DNA from 3 places in the Mesorhizobium sp. J8 genome. Region 2 is predicted to be linked to each of the others. Evidence: riboswitches for the same ligand, from Rfam matches in the RefSeq annotation. Region 2 holds a riboswitch; each other region holds the start of a gene.
What was found. A riboswitch is a leader RNA that binds a small molecule or an ion and turns the genes downstream of it on or off. The one in region 2 is predicted to bind thiamine pyrophosphate.
Positions count from the first base shown of each region.

Region 1: it holds a riboswitch for thiamine pyrophosphate, as region 2 does, so the genes downstream of both, thiC (phosphomethylpyrimidine synthase ThiC) here and thiC (phosphomethylpyrimidine synthase ThiC) in region 2, are expected to answer to the same signal.
Region 3: it holds a riboswitch for thiamine pyrophosphate, as region 2 does, so the genes downstream of both, thiB (thiamine ABC transporter substrate binding subunit) here and thiC (phosphomethylpyrimidine synthase ThiC) in region 2, are expected to answer to the same signal.

Region 1 is NZ_AP024109.1:1,684,961-1,689,866, forward strand. Features, by position in the region: gene thiO (glycine oxidase ThiO) at 1-354, opposite strand, end outside; gene thiC (phosphomethylpyrimidine synthase ThiC) at 358-2,217, opposite strand; TPP riboswitch at 2,322-2,438, opposite strand; gene MJ8_RS07645 (porin) at 3,060-4,223, opposite strand.
Region 2 is NZ_AP024109.1:4,233,827-4,238,732, forward strand. Features, by position in the region: gene MJ8_RS20370 (thiazole synthase) at 1-513, opposite strand, end outside; gene thiS (sulfur carrier protein ThiS) at 517-714, opposite strand; gene thiO (glycine oxidase ThiO) at 683-1,690, opposite strand; gene thiC (phosphomethylpyrimidine synthase ThiC) at 1,694-3,532, opposite strand; TPP riboswitch at 3,635-3,751, opposite strand; one part of gene MJ8_RS20390 (IS630 family transposase) at 3,860-4,471, opposite strand; one part of gene MJ8_RS20390 (IS630 family transposase) at 4,473-4,808, opposite strand; gene MJ8_RS20395 (FkbM family methyltransferase) at 4,899-4,906, opposite strand, start outside.
Region 3 is NZ_AP024109.1:6,264,550-6,269,455, forward strand. Features, by position in the region: gene thiP (thiamine/thiamine pyrophosphate ABC transporter permease) at 1-327, opposite strand, end outside; gene thiB (thiamine ABC transporter substrate binding subunit) at 564-1,574, opposite strand; TPP riboswitch at 1,617-1,722, opposite strand; gene MJ8_RS29990 (thiamine diphosphokinase) at 1,861-2,508, shown strand; gene MJ8_RS29995 (ABC-F family ATP-binding cassette domain-containing protein) at 2,510-4,324, shown strand; gene MJ8_RS30000 (hypothetical protein) at 4,453-4,906, opposite strand, start outside.

The DNA.
Region 1 (4,906 bases), 2.5 Mb from region 2:
GAGGGCGGCAATCGTTTCCTCGTTGACGGACTCATAGGCACGCGTTCGAGCCGCAAAGCGGGCAAGCTCGAAGGCGTCGCGCGCATGGGCAACGACGAGAGTGCCTGCCCTTGTCACCAGCCCGGGCAGTGTCCTTTCCCACCAGTCGGCCGAGGTTTTGCCGAGGGTGACAACCGCCTCCTCCGCGCTTTCGCGTTCGCACCAAGGGGCGAGCATGCCGCCAGCCAGCCAGGAGGCATTGCCGCCGATCTGGCTCCGGATTTCGGCAACCGTGACGGACGCACCCCGCGCGGCCAATTCATGGGCGACGGTGAGACCTGCCACACCGGCACCTTTAACAAGAATGCGGCGCATGGCTCAGCGCGCCCCCCGATCTTCCTTCGCCCGGTCTTCGTGCGATAGGGCCTGTTTCTCCGCCCCGGGCGTTTCGACCGGCATGTAGAGATCGCCGCCGGCGCGGTATTTCTCCGCCATCGCCGCCATCCCCTCTTTCTGCGCCTCGGCCCGGATGTCATGGGAGATGCGCATGGAGCAGAATTTCGGTCCGCACATGGAGCAGAAATGCGCCACCTTGTGCGCTTCCTTGGGCAGGGTCTCGTCGTGGAACTCGCGCGCCGTTTCTGGATCGAGCGACAGGTTGAACTGATCCTCCCAGCGGAACTCGAACCGCGCCCGCGACAGCGCGTCGTCGCGGGCCTTTGCCGCCGGATGCCCCTTGGCGAGGTCTGCGGCATGAGCGGCGATCTTATAGGTGATGACACCGGTCTTGACGTCGTTGCGGTCTGGCAGGCCGAGATGTTCCTTCGGCGTCACGTAGCAGAGCATGGCCGTGCCGAACCAGCCGATCATGGCGGCGCCGATGCCGGACGTGATGTGATCGTAGCCCGGCGCGATGTCCGTGGTCAGCGGGCCGAGGGTGTAAAACGGCGCCTCGCCGCAGACGGCAAGCTGCTTGTCCATATTCTGTTTGATCTTGTGCATGGGCACATGGCCGGGGCCCTCGATCATCACCTGGCAGTCCTTTGCCCAGGCGATCTTCGTCAGTTCGCCAAGCGTTTCCAGCTCGGCGAATTGCGCTTTGTCGTTGGCATCCGCGATCGAGCCGGGGCGAAGGCCGTCGCCGAGCGAGAAGGAGACGTCATAGGCTCTGGCGATGTCGCAGATTTCCTCGAAATGCTCGTAAAGGAAGCTCTCCCGGTGATGGTGCAGGCACCATTTGGCCATGATCGACCCGCCGCGCGAGACGATGCCCGTGACCCGGTCAACGGTCAGCGGGATGTAGTGCAGCCGCACGCCGGCATGGATGGTGAAATAGTCCACGCCCTGCTCGGCCTGCTCGATCAGCGTGTCGCGGTAAACCTCCCAGCTGAGGTCCTCGGCGATGCCTCCGACCTTCTCCAGCGCCTGGTAGAGCGGCACGGTGCCGATCGGCACCGGGGAATTGCGCACGATCCATTCGCGGATGTTGTGGATGTTGCGGCCGGTCGACAGGTCCATGACCGTATCGGCGCCCCAGCGGATCGCCCAGACCATCTTTTCGACCTCTTCGGCCATCGACGAGGTGACGGCGGAGTTGCCGATATTGGCGTTGATCTTCACCAGGAAATTGCGGCCGATGATCATCGGCTCGCTCTCGGGATGATTGATGTTGGCGGGGATGATCGCGCGGCCCCGCGCCACCTCGTCGCGCACGAATTCCGGCGTGACGAAATCCGGGATCGATGCGCCGAACGCCTCGCCGTCCTGTTGCAGCCTGCCGCGCAAGATCTCGCGGCCGAGGTTTTCGCGGATGGCGACGAATTCCATCTCGGGCGTGATGATCCCGGCGCGCGCATAGGCAAGCTGCGTCACCGCCTTGCCGGCCTTGGCCCGCAGCGGACGGTTGCGGACAGGAAATTCCGGCGTCAGCCGTTCGCCTGTCGCAAATCCGTTGTCCTCCGGCCTGACGTGGCGGCCGTCATAGGCTTCGATATCGCCGCGCGCGGCGGTCCAGTCCCGGCGAAGCCGGGCAAGTCCCTTTTCAATGTTCGTTTCGATCGCGGGATCGGTGTACGGGCCCGACGGGTCATAGACCGTCACCGGCGGCTCGCCGGCTGTCGGGTGCACGCTGATCTCGCGCATCGGCACCCTGATCTGCGGATGGATAGTGCCGGTCTTGTGGATCTTCCGCGAGGCGGGCAGCGATCCCGTCGAAACGGTGGGGGTCAAGGCATTCATTTGAGGCTCCTTTGCTCAGCTGCATTGGAGACCCAGTTCTGTGCCGGAAGGATGTAGGACGCTTTGGTCTGCCTGCTCGACACAGGTCTTCGGGCATGTAGTCCCGCAAAGCGCTTGCACCGTCCCTACGCCAGTATGAACTGGATCAGGTTCAACGGGTCACTGCGCCGCGAAAGCCAGCAGTATCTCAGCCCCTTGCCGGGACTCCCCTGGTGAATGCTTCAAGTTGAACGGGCTGTCCTCCTGTTGTCAAGCGCATATGCCGGCGGCGACCGGCGCGATCGATTTAAACGTCAGTGGAAAAACGCGCCCAAGTGACGGCGACAAATCACTCCCGGCACAAACCGCAGGGATAACGAAATTGCCAGACCGTCGGAAAGAAGCTCGATCGCATGATGATCACCCCGTCAATCGGCACCAAAGGTTTTCACATCACATCGGTGGGCTGCGCCGCATTCGGCCGACCAAAAAGTATGAAAAATGGTCCTGCTGCCTGAAAATTGATTCTGGCCGGACACGCTTCCGAAATCGGATACTCAAGCACGCTGGAATGTCGATCGCAAAGCATTCCGCTATCGATTCAAGAAAACCACTTCAGATACAAATGCGGCGGGCACCGCATGTTATATAATGGCCCCGCTTATCGGCGCGAACGACCTGCGCTGCGCGATGCGGAAATCCTCACCCCGACCACCAGTCTCTTCGCGACCAGCCCGGACCGGCGGGATGAACGGCTATCGGCTCAAGGATCTGGCGCTACGAAGGCGGTGCTTTGTGTGGGCAGTCGCTCATGGCCTCGGTTTCGCACAATCGGGCCGCTGAGATGCAACTTTTTTCATCCGCTAGAACGAGCGTTGGAAACGCAGTATGCCGCCGACGCTGTTCTTTTTGTCCGCCTTAGTCCAGTTAACCTTGGAAGGGTCCGCCATGCCGACGCCGAAGTCGCCGCAGCGGTCATAGTCGACTTCGGCTGTAACCGTGAAATCTGGAACGAGCGTATAGGCGACATTCATAGCGACGCCATAGTTCTTGAGCTGATCACCCGAGACCTGAAGATTGAACGAAGTCGTCTCGTTGAACTTGTAAGTGGCGCCAGCCCAGAAAGCCCAGTTGCCGCCCCAAATTTTATAGAAGCCGCGACCATGAGCGTCGATTGCGTTAGCGGAATCATCATTGAGCTTGCCAATGGAGCCGAAACCCAACATTCCGAATAGGGACAGATCGTCGGTGACATTAAGGTCGACGCGGACCTTACTGGCTACCGCTTTGTAATTGCTATCATAAGCAACAACCCCGGTGATCGCGCCCCAGTGTTGTGTGTATTTCACACCGCCGACTACGTGTGGAACGTAGCTGTCGATTGTGCCGGCCGCGCCTTTGCCTTCTTCAAGCGAGACCACGGCTGAAAATCCGTTAGCGGCATCGAAGTAGTACTGGACGACGTTGGTTTCGAACTCACCATAGGGAACGAGCAGCTGATTGAGCACGTTGCCAGGATAGCCGATAAACATATCGAATGCCGACCAGTCCTTGCCAACTCGGAAGTCACCAAGCTGAATCCAGGCGAATGTCAAGCTGAGGTCTTTGTTGATGGCATAGTTTTGACTGTCCGGACCCGGATAAGCATTGCGGTTTCCAAAGTCCATATGCGTCTCGGTATAGGTCTTCAACGTGCCGAGCTCGGTTTCCTGATTGGTCCAGGTCTTCAGCGCGAAGCGGGCATTCTTTTGCCAAGTAGCGTTGGTGCTGCCGTCGTCGTGGTCGGTTGCCTTTGCGCCTTCCAAAGAGCCGACGTCACCTAAGCCGATGTCGTAGCGGATGTAACCGCCGACGCGCAGGCATGTTTCGGTGCCTGGGATATAAAAATAGCCTGCGCCATAGACGTCGCAGATCTTGACGTATTCTCCCGCGTCTGGCTCGGCGACGATGATCGCGTCGACGGCGCGGGCGTCGGAAACTGCGAGCAGGGTCGCAGCTGAGCCGAGAAGAAGGCCCATTGTGTTCATTCTTGATCTCCGTTCAAAGGCAAAAAAATGGCAGGACGCCAAAAGCGAACCTGGCCCCCCCGGACTAACAACGACGAGCACGGCGCTGCGCCTCTTCCGGTCTGACGAGCCCGGCACGAGATGGTCCAAGAACAAAGGCGATGGTGACTAAGTCATATTCTGAAATAATAAGCCGCTGTGCCTATGTTACTTTCTGCAATACCGCATGAGAAATTCAGCATTTCAGAGCCAATCGCCACAGTCATTTCCGCCAGTTGTGGGCAACCTCACAACGGCTTCCAGAGCTGACTGCGCAAATGACGTGCCATCTAGGCGACGCAGCTGCGATTTGACGCTCAATGTGCTGGCGGACCTTGGTTTGCGCTCCCTTCCTGTTTGCCCTGGAGATCGAGCCGAGCAAGAAAAGGAAATGTTTTCGATATGGTTCGTGTGTTCGATACGCGACAGGTTTCGTTCAATGGCGACAGCATTTGTTTGCTGAGCGCCTCGACATCGAGAGACCATGCGGCCGCACCGCTCGGTATATCGGGCCGGGTGCGCACGACGCCGACATAATAGTCACGAGCGAGACCGGGCATGCTATCCTTGCAGCTTGGCCCGGGCGGCGAGCGTCATCGTTAGGCCGGAGACCACCGTCGGCGAGGCGAAGCTGGTCAGCTTCCGTTGCAATCTTTCGATGGGGA
Region 2 (4,906 bases):
CATTGAACGCAGCGCCATTATGTTGACCGGCCCGAGCGCCGAACCGATCGGCGCGCACCACGGCATCAGCACCTTGCAACCGGCCCCCAGCAGTCGTTCGGCGACGACAAGGTCATCGGTGGTATAGGGGAATACGTCGAAACCGTCCTCGCAAAGGATGCGTGCGGCCTCGACCAGGCCGAACACGTCGGGCTGCAGCGTGTCGTGGTTGCCGATCACTTCGAGCTTGATCCACGACGTGCCAAAGATCTCGCGGGCCATCTTCGCGGTCGTCACCGCTTCCTTGACGGAGTGGCAGCCGGCAGTGTTGGGCAGCACCCTCACACCGAGCGAGCGGATCAGCGACCAGAATTGCTCGCCGCCCCTGCCGCCAATCATTTCACGGCGCAGCGAGGCCGTCACCACCGAGGTGCCCGACGCCTTAACCGCTTCGGCGAGCACCGTCGGGGAAGGATATTGTGCGGTGCCCAGCAGCAGACGCGAGGTCAGTTTTGTCCCGAAAAGATCGAACATCGGCTAGCCTCCCTGCATGGGCGACAGGATTTCGATCCGATCGCCCTCGCTCAACTGGAATTCCGGCCGTTTGGCCGCGGGCACGACATCGCCGTTCAGCGCGGTGGCGAGCCAGCCGCCCTCATAGTCCAGCTCCTTCAAAAGGGCGTCGAGCGTCGCCGCCTTGGCTTCAAGCGCTTTGCCGTTGACGATCAGCTTCATTTTCAGACTCCAGGTCGGCGGATGAATTGAAGAAGAGGTCGGCAGCCTGCCTGGCCATGGCCGGTGAGAGCAGGAAACCGTGCCGGTAAAGGCCGTTGATCGTGATCGCGCCGTCCTTCCGATGCGTCACCCGCGGCAGATTGTCGGGATAGGCAGGACGAACGCCCGCGCCCGTCTCGACGATCTCGGCCTCACCGAACGCCGGATGAAGTGCGTAGGCCGCATTGAGAAGTTCCATCAGCGAACGGACGGTAATCGGCCCGTCATGGTCGCTTTCGATCATGGTCGCGCCGACCATGAACTGATGATCGGTGCGCGGCACGACATAGATCGGATGACGCGGATGGAGCAGACGCACCGGCCGCGCGAGCGAGACCTCACGCGTGCGGAGGATCAGCATTTCGCCACGCACGCTGCGCAAATCGTGGTCAGCCCGCGCCATGCCCGTGCAATCGATCACCTGATCAAAGCCGGAAGGAGCGATCTCGCCCCTATCGAGGAGGAAGACGACGCCCATCGCGCGCAGTTTGCCGGCCAACGCTTCCAGAACCCGGCGCGGATCGAGATGGGCTTCCCCGGCAAAGAACAACCCCTGGCGGAAGCGACCGGCAAGATCGGGCTCAAGGGCCGCAAGCGCCTCTTCGCCGACGGACTCGCAATTGCGCGTGCGAGCCGCAAAACGGGCAAGCTCGGAGGCATCGCGCGCATGGGCGACGACGAGGGTGCCGGCCTTCGTCACGAGCCCGGGCACTGTGGTATCCCACCACTCAGCGGAGGTTCTGCCGAGCGTGACAACCGCCTCTTCCGCGCTTTCGCGTTCGCACCAGGGGGCCAGCATACCGCCGGCAAGCCAGGAGGCCTTGCCGCCTATCTGGCCCCTGATTTCAACAACCGTGACCGACGCAGCCCGCGCGGCCAATTCATGGGCGACGGTGAGGCCTGCCACACCGGCGCCTTTGACAAGGACACGGCGCATGGCTCAGCGCGACTCCCGATCGTCCCGCGCCGAAGCCCGTTCCTCCGGCGCTTCGACCGGCATATAGAGATCGCCGCCTGCGCGGTATTTCTCAGCCATCGCCGCCATCCCCTCCTTTTGCGCTTCCGCGCGAATGTCGTGGGAGATGCGCATGGAGCAGAATTTCGGTCCGCACATCGAGCAGAAATGCGCGACTTTATGCGCCTCCTTGGGCAACGTCTCGTCGTGGAACAAGCGCGCCGTCTCGGGATCGAGCGACAGGTTGAACTGGTCTTCCCATCGGAACTCGAACCGCGCCCGCGACAGCGCGTCGTCGCGGATCTTCGCCGCCGGGTGCCCTTTGGCGAGATCGGCTGCATGCGCCGCTATTCTGTAAGTGATCACCCCGGTCTTGACGTCATTGCGATCCGGCAGGCCGAGATGTTCCTTCGGCGTCACATAGCAGAGCATGGCTGTGCCGAACCAGCCGATCATGGCGGCGCCGATGCCGGAGGTGATGTGGTCGTAGCCGGGCGCGATGTCCGTGGTCAGCGGCCCAAGCGTGTAGAAAGGCGCCTCGCCGCAGACGGCAAGCTGCTTGTCCATGTTCTGCTTGATCTTGTGCATGGGGACATGGCCCGGGCCTTCGATCATCACCTGGCAGTCCTTTGCCCAGGCGATCTTGGTCAGTTCGCCAAGCGTCTCCAGCTCGGCGAACTGTGCTTTGTCGTTGGCATCGGCGATCGAGCCGGGGCGAAGACCGTCGCCGAGTGAGAAGGAGACGTCATAAGCCCGGGCGATGTCGCAGATTTCCTCGAAATGCTCGTAGAGGAAACTCTCCTTGTGGTGATGCAGGCACCACTTGGCCATGATCGAGCCGCCGCGTGACACGATGCCGGTGACCCGGTCGACGGTGAGCGGGATGTAGTGCAGCCGCACGCCGGCGTGGATGGTGAAATAGTCGACGCCCTGCTCGGCCTGTTCGATCAGCGTGTCGCGATAGACCTCCCAACTCAGGTCCTCGGCAACGCCGCCCACTTTCTCCAGCGCCTGATAGAGCGGCACCGTGCCGATCGGCACCGGCGCATTGCGCACGATCCATTCGCGGATGTTGTGGATATTGCGGCCGGTCGACAGGTCCATGACCGTGTCCGCGCCCCAGCGAATCGCCCAGACCATCTTTTCGACCTCTTCGGCCATCGAGGAGGTGACGGCGGAATTGCCGATATTGGCATTGATCTTCACCAGGAAATTGCGGCCGATGATCATCGGCTCGCTCTCTGGATGGTTGATGTTGGCGGGAATGATCGCGCGGCCGCGCGCCACCTCGTCGCGCACGAATTCCGGCGTGACGAAGTCCGGTATCGACGCGCCGAACGCTTCCCCATCCTGTTGCAACCTGCTCCGCAGCATCTCGCGGCCAAGATTCTCGCGGATGGCCACGAATTCCATCTCGGGCGTGATGATCCCGGCGCGCGCATAGGCAAGCTGCGTCACCGCCTTGCCGGCTTTCGCCCGCGCCGGACGGTTGCGCACAGGAAATTCAGGCGTCAGCCGTTCGCCTGTCGCAAATCCGTTGTCCTCGGGCCTGATGTGGCGGCCGTCATAGGCTTCGATATCGCCGCGTGCGGCGATCCAGTCCTGACGAAGGCGGGCCAGACCCTTCTCGATATCCGTTTCGATCGCGGGGTCGGTATAGGGGCCCGACGGATCGTAGACTGTCACCGGGGGCTCGCCGGCGGTCGGGTGCACCGAAATCTCGCGCATGGGCACCCTGATCTGCGGATGGAGGATGCCGGATTTGTGGATCTTGCGCGAAGCGGGCAGCGGCCCGGTCGACACGGTTGGGGTCAAGGCATTCATTTGAGGCTCCTTTGCTCGTTGCATTGGAGACCCAGTTCTGTGCCGGAAGGATGAAAAGACGCTTCGGTCACCTGCTTGAACAGGTCTTCGGGCATGAACTCCCGCAAAGCGCTTGCACCGTCCCTACGCCAGTATGAACTGGATCAGGTTCAACGGGTCACTGCGCCGCGAAAGCCAGCAGTATCTCAGCCCCTTGCCGGGACTCCCCTGGTGAATGGCTTAGGTTGAACGGGCCGGCGCCGTCTTGTCAAGCACGTTCGGCCCCGGATGGCAGATCGGGTTCGGTTGCCGCCGTGGCGACCGGTTGGCGATGGACGCTAGAGTCTTTCATGTTTTGACGGAAGCGTATCCGGCGTTTTCGAAGTAGTTCTTGCATTCGGCTGCCTCGATGGCTTCGACGAGGTGGCCGATGTGTCGCCAAGTGTCCTCGACGGTGCGTTTCTGCGCCTGGCGCATCCAGTGCTTGATCTTGGCGAAGGCCTGCTCGATCGGATTGAGGTCCGGTGAGTAGGGCGGCAGGTACCAGAGCCTGGCGCCAGCGGCTTTGATCATCTGCCTGATGGCCGCCGACTTATGGCTGCCCAGGTTGTCCATGATGACGATGTCGCCGGGCTTCAGCACGGTGATGAGCTGCTGCTCGACATAGGCGCGGAAGCATTGGCCGTTGATCGGTCCGTCGAAGACGCAAGGTGCCGCGAGCCGATCACAGCGCAGCGCGCCGAGGAAAGTCAGCGTGCGCCAATGACCATGTGGAGCCAGGCCGCGCAGCCGCTTGCCCTTCGGCCCCCAGCCGCGCAGGGGAGCCATGTTGGTCTTGATCCAGGTCTCATCGATGAAGACCAGGCATTGGGGATCGAGGCCGGCCTGCCAGGATCGCCATCGCTGGCGCCGACGGGCAATATCGGCACGTGCCTGCTCAAGGGCGAACAGCGTTTTTTTTGAAGCTTAGCCCTTCGCGGCGCAGGAACTGCCACACCGCATTGTGCGAGACCTTGACCCCGCGCGCGGCCAACTCGTCCTTCAGCCGATGTAGCGACAGATCAGAGGTCTGGTTGATCCGCTCCACGATGAAGGCTCGATGCGGTTCCAGAACCCGCTTACGGTGGCCACCCATCTTGCCCGGCGCCACCGAGCCGGTTGCCTGATGACGCTGCAACAATTTCACGGCTGTCGAATTTGCGATACCGAACCGCTTGGCGGCCGACCGGCGGCTCTCGCCACTCAAAACCGCCGCAACAACCCGCTCGCGTAAATCATCGGAAAGAGGTCGAACCATCAGATGCTGGCCTCCTATCCAGCCAGCATCTTGAATCACAAATCAGGCCGAGCGGGAATCCCCTACGATTCAATCAAGCTATGAAACGCTCTAGGTGA
Region 3 (4,906 bases), 2.0 Mb from region 2:
CAAGATGCCGAGCGCGGCGACGATCGCCGGCAGAGCCAGCGGCACGGTGAAAAGTTGCAGGATCAGTCGGCGGCCGGGAAAGGCTGGATGCCGGGACAGGGCGCGCGCCACGAGCAGCGCCGGCGCGACCGACAACAGCGTCGACAGCAGCGCCTGCCAAAGTGTGAAGCGGGCGACGCGCAGCAGGTAGCCGTCGAAGGCGGCGGCGCCGGAGAGATCCCGCGCGCCCTCGAGGATGAGGCCGGCGAAGGCGCCGCCGATGAGCAGCGTTATGGCCGCAAGCGCGATGAGGCCGGCGGTGACGCGGGAGTCACGCGCAGGGTGCACGCTGCACCATTTGGGTTCGAGTTAACGCATGCCGCGTTCCTTCGCGCCCCCCTCTGTCTTGCCGCACATCTCCCCCTCCAGGGGGGAGATTGGCAGTTTTGACGCCCCGCTCTTTCCTACGTCGGCGGCTAGCGAAATCGCCGATGAAAGCCAATCTCCCCCCTTGTGGGGGCAATGTCCGGCAGGACAGAGGGGGGCGCCGTAAAGCGGTCATCTCACGCGATTGGCCTCAAAGCCTACTTGCTCATCACCGCCAGCCACTCATCCACCCAGGCCTTGCGGTTGGCCGCCACTTCTTCCGGGCTGAACAGCAGGGTCTTGGTCGGCTTCACCAGTCTGTCGAAGGCCGGATTGAGCGGCTTGTCGGTCTTGCCGACCGGGAACATCCAGTTGGTCTCCGGAATGACGTCCTGGAACTTCGGCCCGGTCATGAAGGCGATGAATTTCTGCGCCAGCGGATTCTTCGCGCCGGCCGTCGTGATACCGGCCACCTCGATCTGCAGGTATTCGCCTTCCTCGAACGATGCCGCCTGATAGCGCTCGGTGTTCTCGGCCACCATGTGGTAGGCCGGCGAGGTGGTGTAGGAGAGCACCATCGGCGCCTCGCCCTTGGTGAACAGCCCATAGGCCTCGCTCCAGCCCGGCGTCACCGTCAGCACTTTGGTCTTGAGCTTGGCCCAGGCCTCCGGCGCCTTGTCGCCATAGACCGATTTCACCCACAAGAGCAGCCCAAGGCCGGGCGTCGAGGTGCGCGGATCCTGGATGACGATCTTGTCCGTGCCGGCGCCTTCGACCAGTTCCTTCAGGCTCTTCGGCGGAACTTTGAGCTTCTCAGTGTCATAGACGACGGCGAAATAGCCATAGTCGAAGGGCACGAAAGTGTCGTCGCTCCAGCCGCCGGGCACGTTGATGCCCGACACCTCGCCATGCGGCGCGAACAGGCCGCTCGCCTTGGCATCCGCCGTCAGATTGGTGTCGAGGCCGAGCACGATATCGGCCTTGGTGCCGGCGCCTTCCAGCTTGACGCGGTTGAGCAGCGCCACGCCGTCGGCCACCGAGACGAATTCGAGGTCGCAGCCGCATTCGGCTTCGAACTCCTTCTTGACGGCCGGACCGGGACCCCAGTCGGCGGTGAAGCTCTCATAGGTGTAGACGGTGAGCTTGTCCTTGGCCTCGGCGGGCGCGACGCCGGCCAGAAGCGAAACAAGACCGGTTGCGAGAATGAGATTGCACAGCACTGCGCGCATCGGCGCCTCCTTCGTTCGAGTGACAAGGAATTGAGGCGCCGGATGTCCGAGACGTCTAATCCCTCCGCCGGTACAAACCGGATCAGGTTCAGCGGGTTGGCTTGACTGCCTCTCAGCCGGATCACGTCCGGCACCCCGTTAGAGCGTTTCGAGAGATACGGCGGGCGGCAGCGGCGCGCAAGCGGAAGTTTGCCGGGGGCAGCTAATGTTCCTGGGCAAGACTCGCACCCGAAGCGCGGCCCATCCGGCTTCCGTTTCGCTTGGAGGGCTGGTAAGGGCGACGGCCATGGGCACATTCACCATCCTGCTTGGCGGCGAGCTTTTCCGTACGCCCCGGCTCGAACGCCAGATCGCCGGCTCGCGCGTCATTGCCGCCGACGCCGGCATCGGCCATGCCCGCATGCTTGGGCTCGTTCCCGAACTCTGGGTCGGCGATTTCGACTCCGTGCCGCCCAACCTGCCCGATGAACTGGCCGCCGTTCCGCGAAAAGTCTTTCCGGCCGAGAAGGACATGACCGACGGCGAGCTTGCCATAGCGGAAGCGCTCAAGCGCGGCGCCACGAACCTCGTGCTGGCCGGCGCCTTCGGCGGCAAACGCGCCGACCATGCCTTTCTGCATCTTGCGCTGGCTGTGCGTCTGGCTGAGACCGGCACCAAGGTCTTGCTGACCAGCGGCGCGCAGGAAGGCGCCCCCATCCTGTCAGGGAAAGCAGCCGGTTTCGACTATGCCGATGGTACTTTGTTCTCCGTGCTCGGTTTCTCCGATCTCTCTGGCCTGACGGTGACCGGTGCCAAATGGCCGCTCGACAGCGTCGAGGTGGCGTTCGGCTCCTCGCTCACTATATCAAACGAGGTCAAAGGGCGGCTCGGCATCGCGCTGGAGCGCGGCCGGGCGCTGCTTCTGGCCCACCCCTATCCTCTTCCAGAAAGCTGACATGGCGCCGCCACTCCTCAATCTCGACGGCATTAAACTGACCTTCGGCGGCACCCCGCTGCTCGACGGCGCGGCGCTCAGCGCATCCGCCGGCGAGAAGATCGCTTTGGTCGGCCGCAACGGCTCGGGCAAGTCGACACTGCTCAAAATCGCCGCCGGCATGATCGAGCCGCAAGATGGCGAGGTTTTCCGCCAGCCTTCGGCCACGGTCCGCTACCTGCCGCAGATGCCGGACATGGAAGGCTTCGCTACGGTGCGCGCCTATGTCGAAGCCGGCCTCGGTCCGGCCGACGATCCGCATCGCGCCACCTATCTGATGGAACATCTCGGCCTTACCGGCGAGGAGCGTCCGAACGACCTGTCCGGCGGCGAGGCACGGCGCGCCGCACTTGCCCGCGTCATGGCGCCCGAGCCGGACATTCTGTTGCTCGACGAGCCGACCAACCATCTCGATCTTTCCGTGATCGAATGGCTGGAAGAGGAGCTTGCCCGCACCTCTTCCGCCGTTATCCTCATCTCGCACGACCGCCGCTTTCTCGAACGTGTCACCCGCGCCACCGTCTGGCTCGATCGCGGCCAGACGCGGCGGCTGGACAAGGGCTTCGCGCATTTCGAGGAGTGGCGCGACCAGGTGCTGGAAGAAGAAGAGCGCGAGCAGCACAAGCTCGGCCGCCAGATCGTGCGCGAGGAGCATTGGCTGCGCTACGGCGTGACCGCCAGGCGCAAGCGCAACATGCGCCGCCTCGGCGAATTGCAGACCATGCGCCAGCGCTTCCGCAGCCATCGCGGCGCCGAAGGCACCGCCACCATGGTGGCAAGCGACGCTGCCGAATCCGGCAAGCTGGTGATTGAGGCCAAGGGTATCGACAAGAGTTTTGGCGACTTGGCCGTGGTGAAGGGTTTCTCGACCCGCATCCAGCGCGGCGACCGCGTCGGCCTGGTCGGCCCGAACGGCGCCGGCAAGACGACGCTGCTGAAGATGCTGACCGGCGAACTCGCACCGGACGCCGGCAGCGTGCGGCTCGGCGTCAACCTGGAGATCGCGACGCTCGACCAGAAGCGCGAGGCCGTCGACCCGCAGGAGACGCTGGCGCATTACCTGACCGACGGGCGCGGCGAGAACCTGCTCGTCAACGGCGAGCAGCGCCACGTCGTCTCCTACATGAAGGATTTCCTGTTCAAGCCGGAGCAGGCGCGCACGCCGGTGCGCGAGCTTTCGGGCGGCGAGCGCGCGCGGCTGCTGCTCGCCCGCGTGCTGGCTCGGCCGGCGAACCTTCTGGTGCTCGACGAGCCGACCAACGATCTCGACATGGAGACCCTGGAGCTTTTGCAGGAACTGGTCGCGGGCTTTGCCGGAACGGTGATCCTGGTCAGCCACGATCGCGACTTCCTCGACCGCACCGTCACCAGCGTGATCGCGCCGGAGGGCAACGGCCGCTGGATCGAATATGCCGGCGGCTATTCAGACATGCTGGAGCAGCGCGGCGGCTCGAAGCTGGCAGACCGCAAGGCAAGGTCGAAGGCCGAGGCGACCGAAACTTCGCCGAAAGCCGACCAGACAGTGCAAAAGGGCCCGGCAAGAAAGCTCTCGTTCAAGCAGAAATTCGCGCTGGACTCCCTGCCGAAGAAGATCGAAGCAGTGACGGCCTCGATCTCGCGGCTGGAAAACAACATCGCCGACCCGTCCTTCTACGAACGCGATCCGGTCTCTTTCCAGAAGACCATCGCCGCGCTCGACAAGGAGCGCACGACGCTTGCCGCGCTCGAGGAAGAGTGGCTGGAGCTGGAGATGCTGCGGGAGGAGATGGAGGGGTAGCATCGTCATTGCGCCGACGCACTGATGCGCATAAAGTATGCGCATATCAAGGTGACGCCAGGCGCAAGATCGCGACGAACGCAAACCGCCAGCCAGTCAATTGCGACGCGCTTTAAGCCGCTTCCACCTCACCCCGACGTCTTCGCAGCCCAGGCCTTCAGCGCCTCGTCGAACACTTTCTCGCCCGGGATGCCCTTTTCCATGGTGAGCAACGCGCGCCGTCCGGTCTTGTAGACCACGGGCACGTCGATCCAGTCTTGCCCCCTGAGCAGCGTCAGATTGGCGTCCTCGTCGGCCTTGGTATCGTTCAGCGCGACGAGGAAGAAGCCGTCGGCGATCTTGGCTGGAATGCCGATCAGCGGGCTGCCGGCATCCTGCTCGGAGCTCTTCATGGCGATGCGCAGGATGTTGTCGACGCCGCCGCCGTCAAACCCTTCAGGCGTCAGGAAGATCATCTCGATGATGTGGCTGGCGGGCAGGGTCTGGTCGGTGTTGCGCCGGATCGTCATGCGCAGCTGGATATTCTTGCCCGGGATCGTCGCCTCGGCGCGAATCGCCGGCTCCGGCGGCAGGTCGCCGCCG